Regions from separate parts of the Paenibacillus sp. SORGH_AS_0306 genome, predicted to be linked through region 2. Evidence: riboswitches for the same ligand, from Rfam matches in the RefSeq annotation. Region 2 holds a riboswitch; each other region holds the start of a gene.

Region 1 (3,198 bases), 2.7 Mb from region 2:
AAGCGCGACCTATAGCACTTGGCAATATAAGTGCGACCCGTAAAATAAGAAAGTGATTTTTGCTTTAGCAAAATATCTTACGATCAGCGCTTGGCAGTATAAGCGCGAACAAGTGAAATCAAAAAAAGCTGTCCTTGTTCATCAATTGACGATGAATAAGGGCAGCTTTAATCTTTTCAGATCCAATCTTTTTTGCGGAAAGTGAAAAACATAGTCAAACCTAGCGTAATCATAATCCCGATCACCAATGGATAACCAAAACGCCAATGCAATTCAGGCATATCTTCAAAGTTCATTCCATAAATACCTGTAATTACAGTTAACGGCATAAATATCGTTGTGATTGCTGTAAATACACGCATGATTTCATTCGCACGATTAGAGATACTGGACTGATAAGCTTCTCGTAAGTTACCCATCAGATCGCGGAACGTATCAAACATCTCAGATACTTTAACCGCATTCTCATACACGTCACTGAAATATTTTTGCAATTGATCATCGATCAAACGGAGGTCTTTTTTATTCAATGTATTGATGACTTCACGCTGAGGTCCCAATACACGTTTGAGCCATAAAATTTCGCCACGCAAACCGATAATTTCGTTCAAATGCGATTTTTTGGTATGCATCAATATATTTTCTTCCAGTAGTTCGATCTGATCTTCGATCCGGTCACCGACAGCGAAGTAATTATCAACGACAAGGTCAATTAACAAATACATAAATTTATCAGCGCGACTCACTTCTTCTTCCCATAAAATCGGTTTGAGGACACGCAATTCATTAATTTTCTGCTTGGTCACCGTAATAATATAATGCCGTCCTAGAAAAATATTCAAGGCGCGCAAAAAAATCTCTTCGTTATCAAAACGAATACTGTTGACTACAATAAAATAATGACTTTCATAAATTTCGATCTTAGGACGCTGTTCTTCCTCACTCAAACAATCTTCTACAGCCAGATCATGAAGCATAAAAAGGGGTTGTAGTTCAATCAAATCTTCCAAATCTGCGTCGATCCAATAAAATCCTTCTTCAGGTGCTACCAGTGTGTCGGTAATATTTTCTACTGGAGTAAATGCTCCAGCATTGACGTGCCGAACTTTCATTGTGTTCTACTCCTTTATTATGAAATGAGCAGGGAAAGAAGCGGCAACCGCACACTTGTTTACAAAGCTTCGCTATAATTTATGAAAAACGGAGAAGATTTTTCAATAATGGCGCGTTACTCCAGTGCCCTATGGTTGTCGTTTGTTTCCTGCAATTTGTCCATCCGTCCTGCTGCCAACTGGGCCTCGGGTCGCCTTCCATTTTGAAATTCACCTCTTTGTGATTTAGATATTTATGAAAACCATGAAAAAACGTCAAATACTTGTTAAGTATACCGTGGTCGTGGAAGCCTTTCAAGCTTAAATAAGAAACCTCTTTTTGAAATCAACCAATATAGTTACCAACAACTTATTTATCGGTTCAATCTAATACATTTTTCACAGCACTTGACGGCAGACCGTAGAATAGTATAAATTATGGTATAAGAAAAGTATCAAAACATGTTATTTTAAATTGAATAAGCAAATCTTATCAAGAGCAGGTGGAGGGACTAGCCCGATGAAACCCGGCAACCGGCGGTATAACCGCACGGTGCTAATTCTTGCAGAGATATAAGTTGATGGATCATTCTAGACTTAATATCTGCTGACAGATGAGAGAGGCGTCTATTATATACGCGAACATATCGCAAATGACCTTTCTCAAGTATCAGGAGAAAGGTCATTTTTGTATATACTTATAATGAACCTTTCTCCTGAAATGATAAGAAATACACACATCCAAGGAGTGAACGAACATGCCAATTAAGATTCCGGATAGCTTACCTGCCAAAGAAGTATTAACTGGAGAAAATATTTTCGTAATGGATGATAGCCAAGCATTTCAACAGGATATTCGTCCATTGCGAATTGCTATATTGAACTTGATGCCTACTAAAGAAACAACCGAAACGCAGTTACTACGCTTACTCGGAAATAGCCCGCTTCAAATTGATATCTATTTACTACATGCACAATCCCATATTTCCAAAAATACATCGACTGAATATTTGAACTTATTTTATAAAACATTTGAAGAAGTCAAACATCTACGCTTTGATGGTCTGGTTGTGACAGGCGCTCCTGTAGAAACAATGGACTTTGAAGATGTGAACTATTGGGAAGAGATTCAAGGGATTTTTGATTGGAGTAAAAAGAATGTTACTTCAACGATGCATATCTGTTGGGCTTCACAAGCAGGGCTTTACCATCATTTCGGTGTTCCCAAAGTCGATTTGCCTGAAAAGTGTTTTGGTGTATTCCCACATACATTAAATAAAGAAAATGTAAAATTGTTACGAGGATTTGATGAGTTGTACTTTGCGCCTCATTCCCGTCATACCGAAGTACGTCATGAAGATATTGCCAAGATTCCTGAACTGGAGATTTTATCAGAATCGGAAGAAGCAGGAGTATACCTAGCCGCTACCAAAGATGGCAGTCAGATTTTTGTAACAGGGCATTCTGAATATGATCCATTGTCACTGAAATGGGAATATGAACGTGATATCGCTAAAGGAATGGATGTCGCACCGCCGAAAAATTATTTTCCCAATAATGATCCATCGCGCACACCACCTTCTACATGGCGTGCTCATGCCAACTTATTATTTTCCAACTGGCTAAACTATTATGTATACCAAGAAACACCATATGATTTGGAAAGTGCCAAAGCTGAAGCAGGTAATTACTGTATCTAATTTGAGATCAACCCAATCGATTGTTATTTCAGAGGAGGAATTATAGTATGACGGATCATCATTCAAGCGAACGAACTCTTAACATTGAAAGCAAATTGGCACAGATCGGTTCGATTAATGAACCGGTAACAGGGGCAGTTAATTTTCCGATTTATCAATCAACTGCCTTCCGTCATCCCGCTCTTGGTAAAAGTACAGGCTTTGATTATATTCGTACAACCAATCCAACTCGCGCTGTACTAGAACAAGCGGCAGCAGCATTAGAATCAGCAGATGCAGGATTTGCCTGTAGTTCCGGTATGGCTGCTTTACAGACCATTTTTGCGCTTTTCGGTCAGGGAGATCATCTGATCGTATCGCTTGATCTGTATGGTGGCACATACCGTCTGTTGGAGCGTATTTTATCC
Region 2 (3,198 bases):
TAGCGGGTGATTCTCGTAATGGCAAAAAGGTTTAGAATAACAACTACGCATTTAAAATGGTTGAGTTTTATCACTTGTGTTGTTATGTTTTTAGCGACTATGGGTGGACTGGTAGTAACTAAGTCTGATTCAGGATTGGGCTGTGGAAACGAATGGCCATTATGTCATGGCAAATTTATTCCTTCTCATACGATTTCTTCTTTAATTGAGTATTCTCATCGTATTGTGAGTGGGTTAGCCGGAGTCACGGCTCTATTCTCATTTATTGGATTTATGCTTTTCAATAAACATCGTGAACTTAAAATTTATGCATTTTTTACATTGTTATTTGTACTAGTACAAGCAGCTATGGGTGCATTAGCTGTTAAGTTTTCACAATCTGCTCCAATCATGGCACTACATTTCGGATTTGCAATGATCGCTTTTGCTAGTTCGTCGATGATGGCGCTTGGTGCAAGGCGGATGGATCAGCAAAAAGGTGATTTGCCAATTCCAGATGAACCACCGGTGAGTAAAGGAATGCGTAATCTAACATGGTTCGCAACTATCTACACATACATGGTGGTGTATACAGGAGCCTTTGTCACACATACCGATTCTAGAGGTGGGTGTTCTGGCGTATTACTATGTAATGGTTCTATCTTACCTGAATTATCCGGTGGGGTAGCGGTAGCATTTTTCCATCGCGTAGCCGCTTATAGTCTGTTAATCGTTATTGCAGTGCTAGCACATTATGCCTACCGTCGTCATCCATATAATCCAGGTATTCGTAAGCTTGGAGTGACTGCGATCGTATTTATTATCATGCAGATTCTAAGTGGTATGTTGAATATTGTAACGATGAAAATACCAGAGTGGTATTTCTTCTCCAGCATGTTGCATACGTTGTTGATTCAGATTTTATTCGGTGTGTTATGTTATATGAGTGTGCGTGTATGGCAATTAAGTCGTGGTACACGTGGCAAATTAGGGCAAAATGTATAACCGTATGATCTATTTAGATAGCAATAAAAAGTGAATATACATCCAATAGATTGCGTCAGATGAACAATTGATGAAAAATTTCTAATTTCCTTAGGAAATATTCATTTTTGCTTTGACAAAGAGTGTGAAGTTCACTATACTGAGAAAAGATTTTCATTTTCATTCGAATTTTTCATATTTTCTTATCGAGAGTGGTGGAGGGACTGGCCCGATGAAACCCGGCAACCGATTTTGGAATAGCTATTACGTAGTTTTCCAAAATGTCATGGTGCTAATTCCTTCAAAATGGCGTGTGCAATTGGTACATAGCGATTTTGGCAGATGAGAAGGAAGTATCTCTAATAATAGAGAACCCTTTTCTGCGAAAGGGTTCTTTTTTTGTATAAAGAAGAGAGAAGTGAATACCGACATATATGATAGCGAGAATATATCCGACTTATTCGATGGTTTATATATGATTAATGTAATATGAATGCAGGAATGAAGAAGTACAAGGAAGGAGCACCTATCTGTGATTGAATTAAAAAGTATTACTAAAACGTATGGTAAAGGGAAAAATCTAAGCCCTGCGTTAAGCGGTATAGATTTGAAAATAGAAAAAGGCGAGATTTTCGGCGTTATCGGTCACTCCGGTGCAGGTAAAAGTACATTGATTCGATGTATTAATTTACTAGAACGTCCAACCTCTGGTGAAGTATGGATCGATGGTGTGGAAATGACCAAGCTGAACAAAGCGCGCTTACAAGCAAGACGACGCAAAATAGGTATGATTTTTCAACACTTCAATCTATTATCTTCAGCGACAGTGTATGAGAACATCGCTTTTCCTTTGCGCTTAGTCAAAACACCGGAACGCAACATTAAAGAAAAAGTGAAAGAATTGCTCGCTCTAGTTGGATTGGAACAACATGCCAATAAATATCCTGCTCAATTATCAGGTGGACAAAAGCAGCGTGTCGGTATTGCTCGGTCACTAGCTAGTGACCCTGATGTATTGCTTTGTGATGAAGCGACATCTGCTCTTGATCCTCAGACTACAAATTCGATTTTAAAATTGCTGGTCGATATCAATGAGCGCTTTAACTTAACAATCATCTTAATCACTCATGAAATGCATGTTATTCAGAGCATTTGTGATAAAGTAGCTGTTATTCATCGGGGCGGCATTGTAGAACAAGGGCCTGTAACAAATGTCTTTTTGAAGCCACAGCATGAAGTGACACGTGATTTTATTTTAAATGAGTCTAATAATGCTGAATTACTAATTACTTCATGGACAGCACCAAATGTTCCTAATTCATTGACTGTCAAAGTGTCTTTCTTGGGAGATAAAACGTATGAATCGATCCTTTCGCAAACGGTACGTCAAACTGGAGTCGATTTTGCTATTTTGCAAGGAACGATTTCAACGTTAAAAAATGTACCGTATGGACAGTTGATTGTTCGCTTTGAAGGAACAGAAGGAGACATTAAGCGTACACTCGATGGATTGACCGCTGAAGGTCTCGATGTGGAGGTGATCAACTGATGGGTGAATTAGATTTCTCACAAATTGATTGGAATGAATTCGGTACAGCGACCTTAGATACACTCAAAATGGTAGGCGCTTCTGGATTATTTACATTAATTCTAGGATTGCCATTAGGTATTTTGTTATTTATTACAGGGCGTTCTACTGTAGCATGGGTGCGTTATTTCTATGCAGTGATCGCGTTTATCGTTAATATTTTGCGTTCGGTTCCATTTATTATACTGATTGTGGCGATCTTACCATTAACGCAAATTCTAGTAGGAACAACGATTGGTGTACTTGGAACGATCCCACCATTAGTTATTGCTGCCGCACCGTTTTTTGCTAGATTGGTCGAAACAGCACTTCGTGAAGTCGATCGTGGTGTGATTGAAGCAGCGAATGCGATGGGAGCTTCGTTGTGGCAGATTATAACGCGCGTACTTGTACGTGAAGCAATGCCAGGGCTACTAGCAGGTTTAACGGTTACTGTGGTTGCACTAGTCTCTAATACAGCGATGGCAGGGATGATTGGCGCAGGAGGACTTGGAACACTTGCAATCAACTATGGTTATTATCGCTATGATACAGCGATCATGCTAGTGGCTGTAGTCATCATGGTTATTATTGTTCAAATTCTACAAATGCTTGGTGATCGTCTAGTGGTTCATTTTTCGAGAAGATAAACAGTAATACAAAAGAGA
Region 3 (3,198 bases), 520 kb from region 2:
TTTCATTAAATGTTAGTTGGAACGTATTAGATTTAATAGCACCGCCACCGCGTACTAACCATTGTCCTGTGATAGCAGGTAGGCAGGCAATCGTACGTACATTCATACCGCCGTTATCATGATGTTGAAGACCATTTCCGATACGAATCAGAGCAGGGCTAGCATCGCTATACATACGAGCTAATTGATATAAATCATCGACAGGCACGCCTGTAATTGTGGATACAGTAGCAGGGTCATATTGCTTTACATGCTCACGCAATTGTTCGTGCCCTACTGTATATTGCTTCATAAAATCCTCATTCACTTTATCTTCAGCAAATAAAATATGCATCATCCCTAAAGCGAGTGCGCTATCTGTTCCTGGCAAAATCGGAATAAACCAATCCGCAGATCGTCCAGTTTGATTTTTGTGCACATCGATCACAATAACTTTAGCGCCTTTTTTGCGAGCTTGTTGCGCTAAAGTCACTTGATGCATATTAGTGCTAACTGCATTAATACCCCAGAAAATAAATAACTGTGTATCTACCGTATCTTCAGGATCGGTACCAATACTGCCACCCATTGTATATTTATAACCTGCTGAACCAGCGGCTGTGCAAATGGTGCGCTCTAAAAGACTTGCCCCCATCCGGTGGAAAAAGCGGCGATCCATCCCTTCTGCGGATAGATTGCCCATATTGCCATAGAAGCTATACGGGAGAATACTTTCAGGGCCGGAAGTGGATATTAATGTTTTCCACTTGGAAGTAATTGTAGTAATCGCTTCTTCCCATGAAATAGGTTCAAAAAGACCTTCGCCTTTTGCTCCGATCCGCTTGAGTGGAGTAGTCAGGCGCTTGGTATCATAGATACGTTCTGTCATATTACGAACTTTGTTACAGATGTTCCCTTTGGTAACAGGATGATTAGGATCTCCAGCAATTTTGATAATTTTACCTTTTTCTTTATGAACAAGCAGTCCGCACTGATCAGGACAATCCAGTGAGCAGACTGAAGGAAATACTCCATCTTGTTGATCAACATAACTAGACATACATCATGCTCCTTTCGTAATACCCATACCTTAATAATGACAGAAATAGACTTTAAATACGTTATAAACTATCATAAATCAAATTTTAGATTTAATGTTGACTTTTTTACTAGGTTTAATTAGAATAAAGAAAATTATTTCGAATTCGACAAATTTAGATGTTTTATACCTTATCGTGTCTGATATCGATTTGCAAGTTTTTTTCGACAACTACATACATTAGATTTTCTATCCAGAGAGGTGGAGGGACTGGCCCTACGAAACCTCGGCAAAAACGTGCCAATTCCAGCAAGCTTGAATCGCTTGGGAGATAGGAAAGCAGGATGAATTATTGCATTATTTTATTCGTATGATTTGAATATTATAATGAATAGATAGCGAACCTCTTTCCTTGATGTGGGAAAGAGGTTTTTTGTATATTGTCGTTGACTCAGTTGATTATATTGTCAAATAATGACCTTATTAGTAGCAAACCAAGAACTCACTATATCAAGTCACTTTCTTACTTTAAAGCTTCACTTAAATAACACTGCACCTAAGTGTACCAAAGGAGATTGAATAATGAAAATATTAATTACCGCCCCTTATCATGAGCAAGGTCGTCAACAACTAGCAGATACGTTTGGAGAAGTCATTTACCGTTGCTGGAAAGATCATGGGCAAGCTTATCAAGAAGAGGAATTGATCTCTTTATTACAAGCAACCGGAGCAGATGCCATTATTGCAGAATTAGATCAAATTACTGAAAAGGTAATTAAAGCTGTACCTCATCTGCAATTTATCGGTGTCTGTCGAGGAACTCCTTCTAATGTAGATGTACCTGTGGCTACAGATCGTCGTATTCCTGTGTTCTATACGCCAGCACGTAATGCACAAGCTGTAGCTGAAATGGTAGTCGGCAGTCTAATTACCTTTTTACGCAGTATTATTTCATCCAGCCAATGGTTAGAAGCAGGGGAATGGCAAAGTGGTAGCTTAACTGCTTATCTCAAGTTTAAAGGTAATGAACTGGCTGGCAAAACAGTCGGTATGGTTGGTTTTGGAGCAGTAGCCCAGCGTACAGCAGGTATACTACGGAGCTTCCCTTGTGATATTCGTTATTACGATCCCTATGTAACCAGCCCTGATCCGCGTGATCAAAAAGTATCGTTAGCCGAGTTATTTGCTACAAGCGATATTGTATCGATTCATTTACCTGTAACCGAAGATACCAAAGGATTAATCGGCACAGAATTATTGCAATCAATGAAAAAAGACGCCATTTTTGTGAATACTGCACGTTCTGTAGTGGTAGATCATCATGCACTGGTTGAACAATTACAACAAAATCAAATCCGTGGAGCGATTATCGATGTGTTTGATCAAGAACCGCCACTTCCTAAAGATTATGAACTGATTTCATTGCCAAATGTTTTAGCAATTCCACATTTAGCAGGTGCCACTTATGAAGTTGAAGATCATCATGTAGAAATTATGAATACGGCACTCATAGAGTGGTTTGAGCATCATAACACCGCAGTGAAAGTACTTTATAATAAAGCGATTTTGGAGGATATTAACGATGACACAAAAAGCCTATCTAGTCTTTGATATCGGTACCGGTAATGCTCGTGTAGCTGTTGTCGATATCAACGGTAACGTATTGTCGATTGAGCGAGCTGATATTTTGTATCACAATGACAATCAATATGCAGATGCACGTCATTTTATACCGGAAGTATTGTGGGAACAGATTGCAGGGCTTGCTAAGGTAGCACTATCTAACGTTCCTGATATTCAGATTATCGCTGTCACTTCAACGAGCCAGCGTCAAGGTATCGTACTGATTGATGAAGCAGGTGAATCTTATCTAGGATTACCGAATATTGATAATCGGGGACGTGAGTGGGAAGAACACTATAGCGACCAATCTTCTATTTATCCGATCACAGGCAGAACACCGTCTGCTTTATTTTCAGCAATGAAATTAGTCGGATTACGCGAGCGTCATCCTCAGCAGTATCAACGATTGAATCGTTTTACCAGTATTAGCGATTGGGTAACGTATGCGCTTAGTGGTGTGTTGAGTTACGAACCGTCTCAAGCATGTGAGACTCTTCTCTATAATGTAGAACATAGTGATTGGTCTACAGAAATGTGTCACACCTTTGGCATTGCAC

The links. A riboswitch is a leader RNA that binds a small molecule or an ion and turns the genes downstream of it on or off. The one in region 2 is predicted to bind S-adenosylmethionine.
Region 1: another riboswitch for S-adenosylmethionine. It lies ahead of metA (homoserine O-acetyltransferase MetA); the one in region 2 lies ahead of QE450_RS15175 (methionine ABC transporter ATP-binding protein).
Region 3: another riboswitch for S-adenosylmethionine. It lies ahead of QE450_RS12830 (2-hydroxyacid dehydrogenase); the one in region 2 lies ahead of QE450_RS15175 (methionine ABC transporter ATP-binding protein).

The regions. Positions count from the first base shown of each region.
Region 1 covers NZ_JAUTBP010000001.1:824,428-827,625, forward strand. The annotation lists gene corA (magnesium/cobalt transporter CorA) at 177-1,112, opposite strand; SAM riboswitch class I at 1,579-1,712, shown strand; gene metA (homoserine O-acetyltransferase MetA) at 1,850-2,791, shown strand; gene QE450_RS03545 (aminotransferase class I/II-fold pyridoxal phosphate-dependent enzyme) at 2,839-3,198, shown strand, end outside.
Region 2 covers NZ_JAUTBP010000001.1:3,481,473-3,484,670, reverse strand. The annotation lists gene QE450_RS15180 (COX15/CtaA family protein) at 19-984, shown strand; SAM riboswitch class I at 1,164-1,312, shown strand; gene QE450_RS15175 (methionine ABC transporter ATP-binding protein) at 1,496-2,512, shown strand; gene QE450_RS15170 (methionine ABC transporter permease) at 2,512-3,180, shown strand.
Region 3 covers NZ_JAUTBP010000001.1:2,961,720-2,964,917, reverse strand. The annotation lists gene QE450_RS12835 (molybdopterin oxidoreductase family protein) at 1-1,039, opposite strand, end outside; SAM riboswitch class I at 1,265-1,356, shown strand; gene QE450_RS12830 (2-hydroxyacid dehydrogenase) at 1,601-2,629, shown strand; gene QE450_RS12825 (FGGY-family carbohydrate kinase) at 2,601-3,198, shown strand, end outside.